3 regions of the Salegentibacter salegens genome follow, and region 1 is predicted to be linked to each of the others. Evidence: riboswitches for the same ligand, from Rfam matches in the RefSeq annotation. Region 1 holds a riboswitch; each other region holds the start of a gene.
What was found. Region 1 has a riboswitch for cobalamin ahead of metE (5-methyltetrahydropteroyltriglutamate--homocysteine S-methyltransferase). Riboswitches for the same ligand answer to the same signal wherever they lie in the genome.
Positions count from the first base shown of each region.

Region 2: linked by a shared signal. The riboswitch ahead of B5488_RS04855 (ribonucleotide-diphosphate reductase subunit beta) and the one ahead of metE (5-methyltetrahydropteroyltriglutamate--homocysteine S-methyltransferase) in region 1 are both predicted to bind cobalamin.
Region 3: linked by a shared signal. The riboswitch ahead of B5488_RS04540 (TonB-dependent receptor plug domain-containing protein) and the one ahead of metE (5-methyltetrahydropteroyltriglutamate--homocysteine S-methyltransferase) in region 1 are both predicted to bind cobalamin.

Region 1 covers NZ_LT670848.1:2,846,666-2,850,956, forward strand. The annotation lists gene B5488_RS12715 (substrate-binding domain-containing protein) at 1-1,648, opposite strand, end outside; cobalamin riboswitch at 2,057-2,242, shown strand; gene metE (5-methyltetrahydropteroyltriglutamate--homocysteine S-methyltransferase) at 2,418-4,291, shown strand, end outside.
Region 2 covers NZ_LT670848.1:1,073,920-1,078,210, reverse strand. The annotation lists gene B5488_RS04860 (ribonucleoside-diphosphate reductase subunit alpha) at 1-670, opposite strand, end outside; gene B5488_RS04855 (ribonucleotide-diphosphate reductase subunit beta) at 712-1,686, opposite strand; cobalamin riboswitch at 1,804-1,938, opposite strand; gene B5488_RS04850 (hypothetical protein) at 2,120-2,344, shown strand; gene acs (acetate--CoA ligase) at 2,724-4,291, shown strand, end outside.
Region 3 covers NZ_LT670848.1:1,007,130-1,011,420, reverse strand. The annotation lists gene B5488_RS04545 (ABC transporter substrate-binding protein) at 72-1,226, opposite strand; cobalamin riboswitch at 1,414-1,693, shown strand; gene B5488_RS04540 (TonB-dependent receptor plug domain-containing protein) at 1,727-3,568, shown strand; gene B5488_RS04535 (YncE family protein) at 3,656-4,291, shown strand, end outside.

The DNA of each region.
Region 1 (4,291 bases):
TCTTTTCGATCTTAATACTAATCTGTCCATTTTTTGGGGTGAATTTAAAAGCATTGGAAAGCATATTAAAAAACACCTTGTCCATCATATCCCTGTCAATATAAACTATGATCTCTTTATTATTGGCCGCCAGATCAAGATCAATAGATTTTCTTATCGCTTCGGTTTCAAAATCTTGGTAAATATTTTTTATAAATTCATATAGATTGGTTTTTAAAGGCTTTAGCCTAAAGCTGCCGCTTTCGAGTTTTCTAAAATCTAAAAGCTCATTAATAAGCCGCAATAATCGACCTGAATTTTTGCTGATGAGGTTAGTTTCATAGGAAAAATCCTTAAGTTGTTTATGATGGTTTTGCGCTATGCTTTCTATAGCACTGGTAATTAGGGTTAGTGGAGTCTTAAATTCATGTGAAAGAGCGGTAAAGAAATTAATCTTCACCTCATTGGAAATTTTTAGTTGCTCTGCAAATTTTTCTATTTGATTACGTTGCGTAATTATTTTCTCATTATTAAGCTCTAATATACGTTTTCGTTTCTTTAATTTAAATACCAGATAAACTGCCCAAAAACCAAGCAACAAGAGTAAAAGAATTAAACCAACCATTATTTTCAAAAGGTTAGTTTGGGAGTTATAAGTGGTTATCTGTTCCCTAATTACCGATTGTTGTTGCTCAATATCATTTTGCTGCTGGTTCATTTTATTGAACTGGTTTTGCATGATATCTACATTCATCTCATCGATAACTACCGTATTCAGGATGTTGTTTTTATCAATTTGGTCCCCTTCCAATAATTGAACTGCTAGCTTAATGGCCTCAGCACCACCAGTAGGGTAAAGCACAGTGGCTGTGAGAATATCTTCCTTTACAAGTTGAATACCACCATTGGGACCAAAAAGCCCGTCTACTCCAATAATTTGGATACTATCTTCTAGGTTTTTACTTCGGGCTATTTCCCAGGCTCCCATTGCCATGCGATCGTTATGAGCAAAAATATAATCTGTACTGCCCACCGAATCCAAAATAGATTTTAAATTATCTCCTACGGAAGTTTTTTCCCAATCTCCGGCAATTGTAGCTACAATTTTTGTATTTTCATGATAAGCCAATACTTCATGAAAACCCTGGCTTCGTTCAAATGCTGGGGAAGAAGTTTGTAAGCCAGTGATCTCTATCAGCTCCACCTCTTGGTTTGGTTTTGAATTGGAAACGATATAATTTGCGGCATTTTTACCAATTTCAATATTATTTGCCCCAACATAAGCGGTATAATTACTTCCTTCAATTTTACGATCTATTACTATGGTAGGAATTCCAGCTTTCATTGCTTTTTCTATAACCGGGGTAATAGGAACTGATTGAATGGGGGAAACAATTAGAACATCTACTTCTTTAGAAATAAAATCTTCTATTTGTTTAATCTGTTTAGCAACATCATTTTGGGCATCTTTAATTTGAAGGTTGAAATCTGGATGCATTGAAGCCTCTACCTTCATGGCTCTGTTCATTTCTTCCCGCCAATTATCAGTAGTCATTGCCTGCGCAAAACCAATTTTATAAGTTTGTTCCTGTTTTTCTGAAGTATCACAAGAAGAAAGAATTAGCAATACAGCAATAAAAATTTTCCTTAACTGGTTTAAATCAAGCATATAATAAAAAATACTCTGTTCAAAATATAAGTGAAAGGTATTGATTTTAATGTTGAATATAATTGTTTATTTTTAAATATGTTTTACGAGTCAATTGAGTTTAACCAGAGAAATAGAATGGAAAAACTCTATGAGGTTAATACTCCTGGGCAGGAGTTTAATGCTTTTAAGGAGCCATTGAGGCTTATCTTTTCGGTAAGTAGGAGATCCGGGAGGAAAGGTTTTTTCAAAGTTACTAGGGCAGACTTCAGCCTAAAATAGAATAATATTTTTCTTATTATTCATAGGTTCAATGCTCATAATCAATTTATTCCAAAGCTAGAACTATGGCAATAGCATATAAGCTTAATGAATACTTAGAAATTAAATAAATAATCCATAAGTTTATCCTTCATAAGTTCTTTACATACTTCATCAAACAGAAAAGGTTTTACTTAAGGTAGATTAATAGGGAATCGTGTGAAAATCACGAACTGTCGCGCAACTGTAAGTAACAATTTAAAGGTGCTGTCCTAACAATATCCACTGCATAATGCGGGAAGGATGACAGCAGCTGTTACAAGTCAGGAGACCTGCCTATTCTGATTGGACAATGCTTTCGCGGTCTGAAGCTTAGGTCTTAGAGATGTACCATAAGAATAATTTTCATTTTACATGACAGTTATATCCTTTTCGGTATGTCTTTCTATTCCTTTTTTCTTATCGCTCGGCATTACGAAGCATTTTTAAAGACTTTTAAAACTAATTGTTTAATTATTAAAAGTTAGAAATGCAAACGCACATTCTTGGCTATCCGCGAATTGGTAGCAACAGAGAACTCAAAAAAGCCTGCGAGCAATATTGGTCGGGCAAAAACGAACTTCAAGATCTCCTTCAAGCTGGAAAGAAAAGCCGCTGGGAAAACTGGAACCTTCAAAAAGAGGAAGGAATTGACCTGGTTCCCTGCAATGATTTTTCTTATTATGATCAGGTACTGGATATGACCCTTAGCGTAGGAGCCATTCCTGAACGCTATAGGGAAATTGAAGGTAAAAGTGGTTTAACCAATCTGGATTTATACTTTGCGATGGCGAGAGGCTATCAAAAAGAGGGTTTAGATATTACTGCTATGGAAATGACCAAGTGGTTTGATACGAATTATCACTATATAGTTCCTGAATTTTCCAAAAACCAAAATTTCAAGCTTAACTCCAATAAAATTCTTGGTGAATTTGTGGAAGCAAAAGGTGCTGGGGTTAATCCTAAACCGGTGGTTATTGGATTGGTTACTTATCTTTTATTAGGAAAAGAGAAAGAGGAGGGGTTCGATAAAATAGACCTGGTAGATAAACTATTACCCGTTTACCTGGATCTTTTATCCCATCTACAGAAGGAAGGAGCAGAATGGATTCAATTTGATGAGCCTTTTTTAGCTTTAGATTTAAATGAGAAAACCAGGGAAGCTTTCACTTTTGTATATGGTGAGATTAGAAAAAAATTCCCTGATCTTAAGTTTATAATTGCGACGTATTTTGAAGGTCTTAAGGACAATCTTGGCTTGAGTCTTAAGCTTCCGGTAGATGTATTACATATTGATTTGGTGCGATGCCCATCACAATTAGACCAGGTTCTTGATGATATCCCCAACGGCCTAAATTTATCTCTTGGAATATTAGATGGCCGAAATATTTGGAAAAATGATTTTGAAAATTCACTAAGGCTTATTCAAAAAGCACAGGATAAATTAGGTTCGGATAGATTGCTTATTGCCCCTTCCTGCTCATTATTGCATGTCCCATACGATCTTGAGGTGGAGACGGAAATAAATCCAGAAATTAAAAACTGGATGGCGTTTGCCAGGCAAAAAGTGAAAGAATTAAAAACACTGCAAGCCTTAGCAACGGGAAGAACTGAAGAACATCTCCTAAATGAATTTAAAGAGAACCTGGAAGCTGTTAAGAGTAGGAAAACTTCTAGTCTAATTCATAACAAAAATGTTAAAGACGGTGTTGATCAGATTTCAATAAAAGATACCCAGCGGGATAATCCTTTTAGTTCAAGAAAAATTCAGCAGCAAAAAGTACTGGGTCTACCTCGGTTTTCTACCACTACCATTGGTTCATTCCCGCAAACTAAAGAGGTGAGAAGTTGGAGGGCGCAATTTAAAAAGGGAAAATTATCACCAGAACAATATGATGGTTTATTAAAGAAAGAAACCGAAAAGGCCATTGAGTGGCAGGAAAAAATAGGTTTGGACGTTCTTGTTCACGGGGAATATGAACGAAACGATATGGTAGAGTATTTTGGAGAGCAGTTAGATGGTTTTCTGTTTACAAAAAGGGCGTGGGTGCAAAGTTATGGTAGCCGATGTGTTAAACCTCCTATAGTATATGGTGATGTTTCCAGGCCAAAAGCAATGACAGTTTATTGGTCTAAATATGCGCAATCGCTAACCAGTAAATGGGTAAAAGGAATGCTAACAGGGCCTGTAACTATTCTACAATGGTCCTTTGTAAGAGACGACCAGCCGCGATCCATAACCTGCAGACAAATAGCTTTAGCAATTCGAAAGGAAGTACTGGATTTGGAACAAGCCGGGATACAAATAATTCAAATAGATGAACCGGCAATTAGAGAAGGGCTTCCCTTACGTAAATCAGACTG
Region 2 (4,291 bases), 1.8 Mb from region 1:
TGCTTTCTAAAACTTTAGCCCAGATTTCCCGTTTATCACGATCGCCATCTATCATTTCTTGCATCCAGTAATCGGGCACACAAACGCCGTAAAATAAATTCTGAATTGGATTTCCAATATTTTTTATCTCCAGAAATTCCTTAATATCGGGATGGTCTATATCCAGGTAAGCTGCAAAAGCTCCCCGGCGCACACCACCTTGAGAAATAGTATCCATAGCGGTATCAAAAAGCTTCATAAAACTGGTTGCTCCGCTACTTTTTCCGTTATCGGTTACCGCGCTACCACGGCCCCTTAGTTCTCCAAAATATCCGGAAGTACCACCACCAATCTTGGTTTGCATAATTACCTCGCCCAGTTTGTGGGTAATACCTTCAATATTATCGGGTACATATACATTAAAACAGGAGATTGGCAATCCGCGTTCGGTGCCCATATTGGCCCAAATAGGTGAACTTAAACTCATCCATCCACGCTCTATCATTTCTATAAAAGCTTCAGCCAGTTCGGGTTTGTAGAGCCTTTTTGCAGCTGCATTTGCAACGCGCTCAATAGCAGATTTTGTGGTTTCTCCTTTTAGTAAATAGCCGCGGTTAAGTATTTGCTGGCTTTCTTCATTGAGCCACCATAGGCGTTCTTGTTGGGTTTCTTTAATTATTGTTTCGGGCATTTTGCTGGATTTTAAGTTGAATTATTTCTTCGGAAATCTTATTAAAAAAGATCATCGGCTGTGATGCTCTTATCGTGTTTGGTATAATCTACCGGGCGCTTGGCAAAAAAGTCGTCTAAACTATTGGCGAAAACTTCTTCCTCAAACCATAACATGGCTTTATAATCATATTCTGAAACGAAATATATTTTTTCCAAACCAATTTTTTGAAGGCTGTCGTCTACGCGATATTTCATGAAATTCAGCAGGTCTTCTTTTTTGCACTGTTCTAGAGCACCATCAGCAAAGATCCAATCCAGGATTTCAGACTCCACTTCCATAGAGTGGGCAATGATTTCCCTAATTTGAGTTTTGGTTTCCTCGTTGAAAAATTCAGGAAATTCATTTTTAATCTGGTTAACGATATAAATCCCGGCATTGGCGTGAATTTGTTCATCTACCGAAGTCCAGGCAATTATATTGCTCACATTTTTCATTACGCCTTTAAATCGGCTAAAAGAAAGAATAATGGCAAACTGACTAAAAAGGGATACGTTTTCAATTAAGATCGAAAATAAAATAAGGGAAAACACGTATTTTTTTTCATCTGAAGATTTTGTATTTGCTAAAGCTTCAGAAAGATATGCTACCCTTTTTTTGATAACAGGAGTTTCAATTAATTTCTCGAACTCGTTGTTATAGCCTAAAACTTCAAGCAAGCGGGAATAAGCTTCCGAATGCCTGAACTCACATTCAGCAAAGGTACTCCCGAGTCCGTTAAATTCTGGTTTTGGAAGGTGTTGATACAAATCGCCCCAAAAGGATTTAACGGCTACTTCAATCTGTGCAATGGCAAGTAGGCTCTTTTTAATCACCTGTTTTTCATTTTCACTAAGATGGGAATGAAAATCCTGTACATCGGCGGTAAAGTCTACTTCAGAATGTACCCAGAAAGATCGGTTTATTGCTTCGGTAAACTGAAGGATTTCGGGATATTCGAAAGGTTTGTAGTTTACCCGTTTTTGAAAAATACTCATATCACTTTTGTTTTAGTTTTTAAATCAAAAGCATAAAAGCAAATAGGTGTCTATGGAGAAGAGAAGAGCGGGAAGGCCGCAAAAATATTATCCTGGACATTTACTTTTTATGCGAAAGCAAAAGTCAGCCCGGTTGGGAAGGTGATCTGGCTTGTAGATAACTCTACTTTACAGTTGCGCAACAGCTCATGATTCTCACATGATTCCCCTTGTTTATTACAAAATGTAATACCCGCCGGTATGATTTTACAAGAGTAAAGTTAAAGGGAATAATCGGCGGTTTTATGAAAACAGCTCTGAGTTATAAACATAGTTTTTCACAAGTTAAAGTTTCGGTAATAAAAAGACATCTTTGTGAATACTTTGGTTGCGGGCATAGTCTTTGCAAAATGAAGATTGCAGTATTTGCTAATCAATCGAAACAATTGTAAAAATGAGACTTATAAATTTACAGCGCACCGATGATGCATATGTTGCGAAAGCCGAAATTACATTAAAGGCTTTTGGAGTCGCTTTGGGGCAGAGATCAAAAATTTATATTAGGAGAGAATCTGAAAATGCATGGAGGGAGAAGAAAACCAATAAAAAAGTCTCCCAAAAAGAAAACGCTCATTTAAATAAATGGCTAAGCGACCATCAAAAATTTGTGGAGCATTAATCTTTTACTCGATAATTGAGATTTAATGCTCCTCCCGAGATATCGGGATGCCTGGAAATTAAAAATATTATTTTCTATGAATGCCTCGTGAGCTTGCTGCGAGGTAGTTTACTTCTTTTTAAAATGGGCTTATCTTAAAAAAGACCATTTTTTATACCTGTTTATTTTGAAATTAAAATTCAAAGAAGCTCTTTACTGAGTTTGTTTCGAATTTTTATCCCAAAATTTCTATTCTATTAAACTTCTCGCAAAACTTGAAAAAGCCCAATATTAACGAGATTTGGGTATTTGGTTTCCGAAGGTTTTTATAAATTGCAGGAAAGATATTTTATATTTTTCAATATTAACCCCCTTAACCATCAACATATTTATTTAAGTTATGAGTAATTATCATATTAAGAATTTAGAGGAATATTTTCAAGTTTATAGAAAATCGGTTAGAGAGCCGGAAAATTTTTGGGAAGAGGTAGCCGAAGAACATTTTTCGTGGCGAAAAAAATGGGATAATGTATTAAGCTGGGATTTTAAGAAACCTGAAGTAAAATGGTTTGAAAATGCTAAACTTAATATAACCGAAAATTGTATAGATCGGTATCTTTTTAATCGGTCAGACAAAACCGCAATTATCTGGGAGCCTAACGATCCTGAAGAAGAAGCGCAGCATATTTCCTATGGAGAACTTCATAAGAAGGTAAACAAGTTTGCGAATGTGTTAAAGAATCAGGGAATTAAAAAAGGCGACCGGGTTTGTATTTACTTACCCATGATTCCAGAACTTGCTGTTGCGATGCTGGCCTGTGCCAGGATTGGAGCAATACACTCTGTAGTTTTTGCAGGTTTTTCTTCAAAAGCACTCGCTACGAGAACTAATGATGCCGATTGTAAGATGCTTATTACCTCTGATGGTTCTTACCGTGGAAATAAAACCATAGACCTTAAAGGAATTGTAGATAAAGCCCTGGAAGAATGCCCTGGTGTAGAAAAGGTTTTGGTAGCCAAACGCCTTGACTCTGATATTGAAATGAAAGAAGGACGTGATGAATGGTTGCAACCGCTATTAGATGAAGCTTCAGATGAATGTGAAGCTGAAACTATGGATGCAGAAGATCCTCTTTTTATTCTGTATACTTCAGGTTCCACCGGGAAACCAAAAGGAATGTTGCACACCACGGCCGGATATATGGTTTACACAGCCTATACTTTTAAAAATGTTTTTCAGTATAAAGAAGGTGATGTGTATTGGTGTACAGCTGATATTGGCTGGATAACCGGCCACTCTTATATTTTATACGGCCCACTGGCAAACGGCGCAACTACAGTAATGTTTGAAGGCGTTCCTTCTTATCCTGATGCCGGAAGATTTTGGGATGTAGTGGAAAAACATAAGGTAAATCAGTTTTATACCGCGCCAACGGCAATTAGATCTTTGGCCAAAAGGAATATAGAATTTGTAGAAAGCCACGATCTTTCTTCTTTAAAGGTTCTGGGAACTGTTGGTGAACCTATTAATGAGGAAGCCTGGCACTGGTATAATGATAATGTAGGAAAAAATAAAAGCCCGATTGTAGATACCTGGTGGCAAACGGAAACCGGCGGAATTATGATTACCCCAATTCCTTATGTAACTCCGGTAAAACCAACCTATGCAACCTTGCCGTTTCCGGGAGTTCAACCTGCTTTAATGGATGAAAACGGGAATGAATTAAAAGGAAATCAGGTAGATGGCCGTTTATGTATTAAATACCCTTGGCCCGGTATGGCCCGAACGGTTTGGAGAGACCACGAACGTTATAAGACTACCTATTTTTCTACGTTTGAAAATATGTATTTTACCGGCGATGGTGCTTTAAGGGATGAAGTTGGTTATTACCGAATTACCGGTAGGGTAGACGATGTTATTATAGTTTCAGGCCATAATTTAGGTACGGCGCCAATTGAGGATGCTAT
Region 3 (4,291 bases), 1.8 Mb from region 1:
TCACTCGATAATCGAGATTTAAATGCCCTGGGACTTACCTCGAAATCAAGTAAAATTGAACCTTTAATGATTTATTCTTCCAATGCCTTAAAAAACCTGTTTTCATATTCAGGAATTAAGTTGGGATGAAAAATAGAAACAAGATCCTTAAGTACTAAATCTGGACGCTGCGGGCCTAATTCAAAATAAAGCACTCCGCCGGTTTCCCCTTTTGTTAAGCTTACACTGTAGACCTTTTTGTTTTCTACAGCCTCAAATTGCTGGTAATGTTGCGATTCTTCCAAAAGCTGCGTGTAAGAAGTATACTGTCCCGCGCTTATCCAAAATTCAGCATCCTGAGCCTTTGCAAGTACGCTTTCAAAAGATAGTGCCATACTGCCGTTTCCCTGGGTTTGGGCATATACGTAATTTGCATTGGCGTCTTTTATAAACTGTGCATGCCACGAATTTCCATAAGGCAAGTACCACTGATCTTTATACATTGCTCCGCTTAAAACTTTTGGCGATTTTTCTGCCGATTTTGCTAATTCTTTTGCTTCATTATAATCGGTTTCTATTTCATTGAAAATCTTTTCAGCTTCCTCTAGTTTATCGTAAAACACGCCAAAGAATTTAATCCATTCGGCCTTTCCCAACGGGGTTTTCTCGGTCCAATCTCCGTTGTACATCACTGGAATTCCTATTTTTTGAATAGTTTCAAATGTTTTATTATTTCCGTCTATGGCAAAACCAATCACTACCTCAGGATCAAGATCAATAAGCACTTCGGTGTTTATATTTTCATTTTTCCCTAATTCTTTAATTTCTCCGGAATTTATCAATTTCCTGGTTTTTACCGAAGAAATATAATCGAGTCCGGGAAAACCAATCAAGCTTTTTTCTTCATTTAAAGTTTCTAAAGCCGGAATATGCGTGGTAGAAGTCACCACCATTTTTTCTATCGGAATTTGCACTTTTTGATCATATTCCAAATTAGAAGGAATTTCAGCGTTTTCTCTTGTTAGCAGATATTTAAAAGCTTTTTCGGCATCAGGCCAGGGGGTTTCTACTTTTAAAATATAATAGTCGCCAAAGTCACTGATGTTGAAATTAGTAGCGTGTCTTAATTCAACCAATTCTTGAGATTGTGCTGAAACTGTATTTTGATCTTTCTGCTCGTTTTTACAGGCGGAAAATACTAAAAAAAGGAGTAGAAGATTAAGTGCTTTTACAGTCTTTATTTTCATTTTATGGTAGTATAAATGAATTGAATTTATATGATTCTATCCTCATTTTAGACCCCCGAATAATTACGGGGCAAGCTCTGAAACAAGTTCAGGGTGACGAAAACTTTTATATAGAATATTTATAATAGGAATGTTCAAAAGTAAGATTATTTAGAATTTTATAGTCGCAACTCAGATAAATGTTTAATTTCGCATTGAAATTTTTGGTTCGGATGTGATTTTTTCACGCCGATTAAAAGGGAATCAGGAAAAAGTTGGAAGTACGAGATTAGAAGTTAGATTTTTTTACTTCATATTTCAAACTTCGTACCTCAAACTTTGAGAGCCTGAGCTGTTCCCGCAACTGTAAGCTTAGTCTGTAATAGGACGCTTGTTGTTATCACTTCAAAAACCACTGTTCTTATTTGGAATGGGAAGGTAAACAACAAGACGCGAGCCAGGAGACCTGCCAGAATATAACCAATAAATTCTTAGACTTTCGGGATAAAAGTCAGGGGCAGATGAAAAAAACGCACTTTTATACTCTATTTCTTGGCCTGCTAATTAGCTTGCCTGTTTTTGGTCAAAACGATACTGTTAACGTATTGGACGAGGTATTTTTGACCGATACCAAGCTGAAAGATTTTTCTACCGGCCAGCAGGTTACTGTTTTAAACGATTCAGTTTTAAAGAAAAACGGGGCGCTGCTTACTTCAGCATTAAATTTTAATACCAATATTTATTTCAAAGAAAATGGCCTTGGAATGGTTTCTTCTCCATCTTTTCGTGGTACCACTGCTTCGCAAACCGCCGTTTTGTGGAACGGAATTAATATAAACTCACAGTTTAACGGCCAAACCGATTTTAACACATTGAACGCTGCCGGTTTCGATAATATTAGCGTTCGTGGTGGTGGCGGAAGTGTAGTTTACGGTACCGGAGCCATTGGTGGCACGGTGCATTTAAATACCAACCTTGATTTTACCGGAAAAACAAAGCAGGATATTTTTTTTCAATATGGAAGTTTTAATACCCTGGATGCCCGCTATAAAATAAAAACTTCAGGAAAAAAATGGAGTTTGAGCGTGGCGGCGGCCAGGAATTCTTCAGATAATGATTATGATTGGCCAATTGAGGGAAGAAAGAACCAAAATGGTGAATTTTATAACAACAATCTAAACCTGGGTTTTGCTTATCGTTTAAATAAAAAAAACACCATAAAATTTTATAGTGAGATTTTTGATGGAGAACGTCATTTCTCAGTGATTCGTCCTTCAGAAACCAAAACAAAATACCAGAATTTTGATACCCGAAACTTACTGGAATGGATAGGGGAGTTTGGTGATTTTATTTCGGTTGCGCGGTTGGCACTTCTGGATGAAAACTACCGGTATTACGCCAATATTACTTCTGATAATTATTCATCTGGGGAAGCTCAAACCTTTATTGGTAAATATGATTTAAATTATTCGGTATCAAAAAACCTGGAATTAAATGCTGTATTGACAAATACTTATACCGATGGCAGGGGATCTGGAATTACAGCGAATACCCGAAATATCTTTTCTTCGGCATTTTTAATGAAACACCGCCCGTTCCAGAAATTTCAATATGAATTGGGAATAAGAAAAGAGATAACCGATAACTATGAGAGTCCGTTATTATTTTCTGCAGGAACGCATTATAAATTTACCGATTTCTATAGCTTAAAAATGAATATTTCCAGGAATTTTAGAATTCCTACCTATAATGATCTTTACTGGGCAGGAGCCGGAAACCTTGATTTGGGGGCTGAAACTTCCAACCAGATTGAATTGGGAAACCATTTTAAACATAAAAACTTCAAGTTTAGCCTTACCGGGTATTATATTAAAATTGATGATATGATACGTTGGTTGCCTTCAGAAAATGGTGTTTGGCGCCCAAAAAACGAAGAAAAAGTAGAAACCTACGGAATTGAAGTGCTTACCGGCTGGGAAAAAGAGATTTTTAAAGATCATCAAATTAGCGCCTCTGGTACTTATGCGTATACGGTTTCAGAAAATATGAATACCGGTTACCAGCTTATCTATGTACCGTTTCATAAAGCCACAGGTGCACTTACTTATGCTTTTAAAGATTTTAGTGTCGATTATCAGCTTTTATATAATGGTGAAGTTTTTACCAGATCTGATAATAATTCCCGCTATAATATGGATGCTTATTTGGTTTCAAACCTGGGTTTTTCCTTCGATTTTGGCAGGAAAAATACCTATAAAATTGGTGCAAGAGTGCTTAATATTTTTAGTGAAGAATACCAAAGTATAGAAGACCGGTGGATGCCCGGTAGAAATTTTAATATATATCTAAACCTTAATTTTTAACCAGCATGATGCTGGCGGCAAATAGTTAGTTAACCTGCTTATTTTAAACTGTCTATTTGCACCACTTAATGCTAAATTTTTAAACCAATGAAAAGAATAAGTAAACTATTAACTCTGGCCATTTTAAGTGGCTTATTTTTAAATTCGTGTAGTAGCGATGATGATATTGTTGATCCAGTAGATCCACAACCTGAAGAAGGAGCTTATGCCGATGGCTTTTTTGTGCTGAATGAAGGAAGCTCTGGCGGCGGTAGTGTTAGTTTTATAAATAATGATCTTCAAAATATTGAACCGGAAATTTTTCAAACAGTTAATGAAGGAGAAGATGTGGGACTTTATACGCAATCTATTTTCTTTAATGATGAACAGGCTTTTATAATCTCTAATGGCTCTAACCTTATAAGTGTAGTAGATCGCTATACTTTTGAGCTGATAGGAAAAATAGAAAATGACCTAAATATACCAATGTATGGGGCAGTTGAAAATGGAAAAGCCTATGTAACCAATTTAGCTTCTTTTGATACAGATACTGATGATTTTGTGGCGGTAATTAATTTAGAAACTCTAGAAGTGGAAGAAACTATCGTAATGAACGCAACCGCAGAATATATTTTGGAGGAAGATGGATTGCTATATGTGAAAAATGCTTCTTACGGAACAGGAAACCAAATAAGCGTTATAAATCCTACCACAAGTTCTATTGAAAATACTTATGAAACTAAC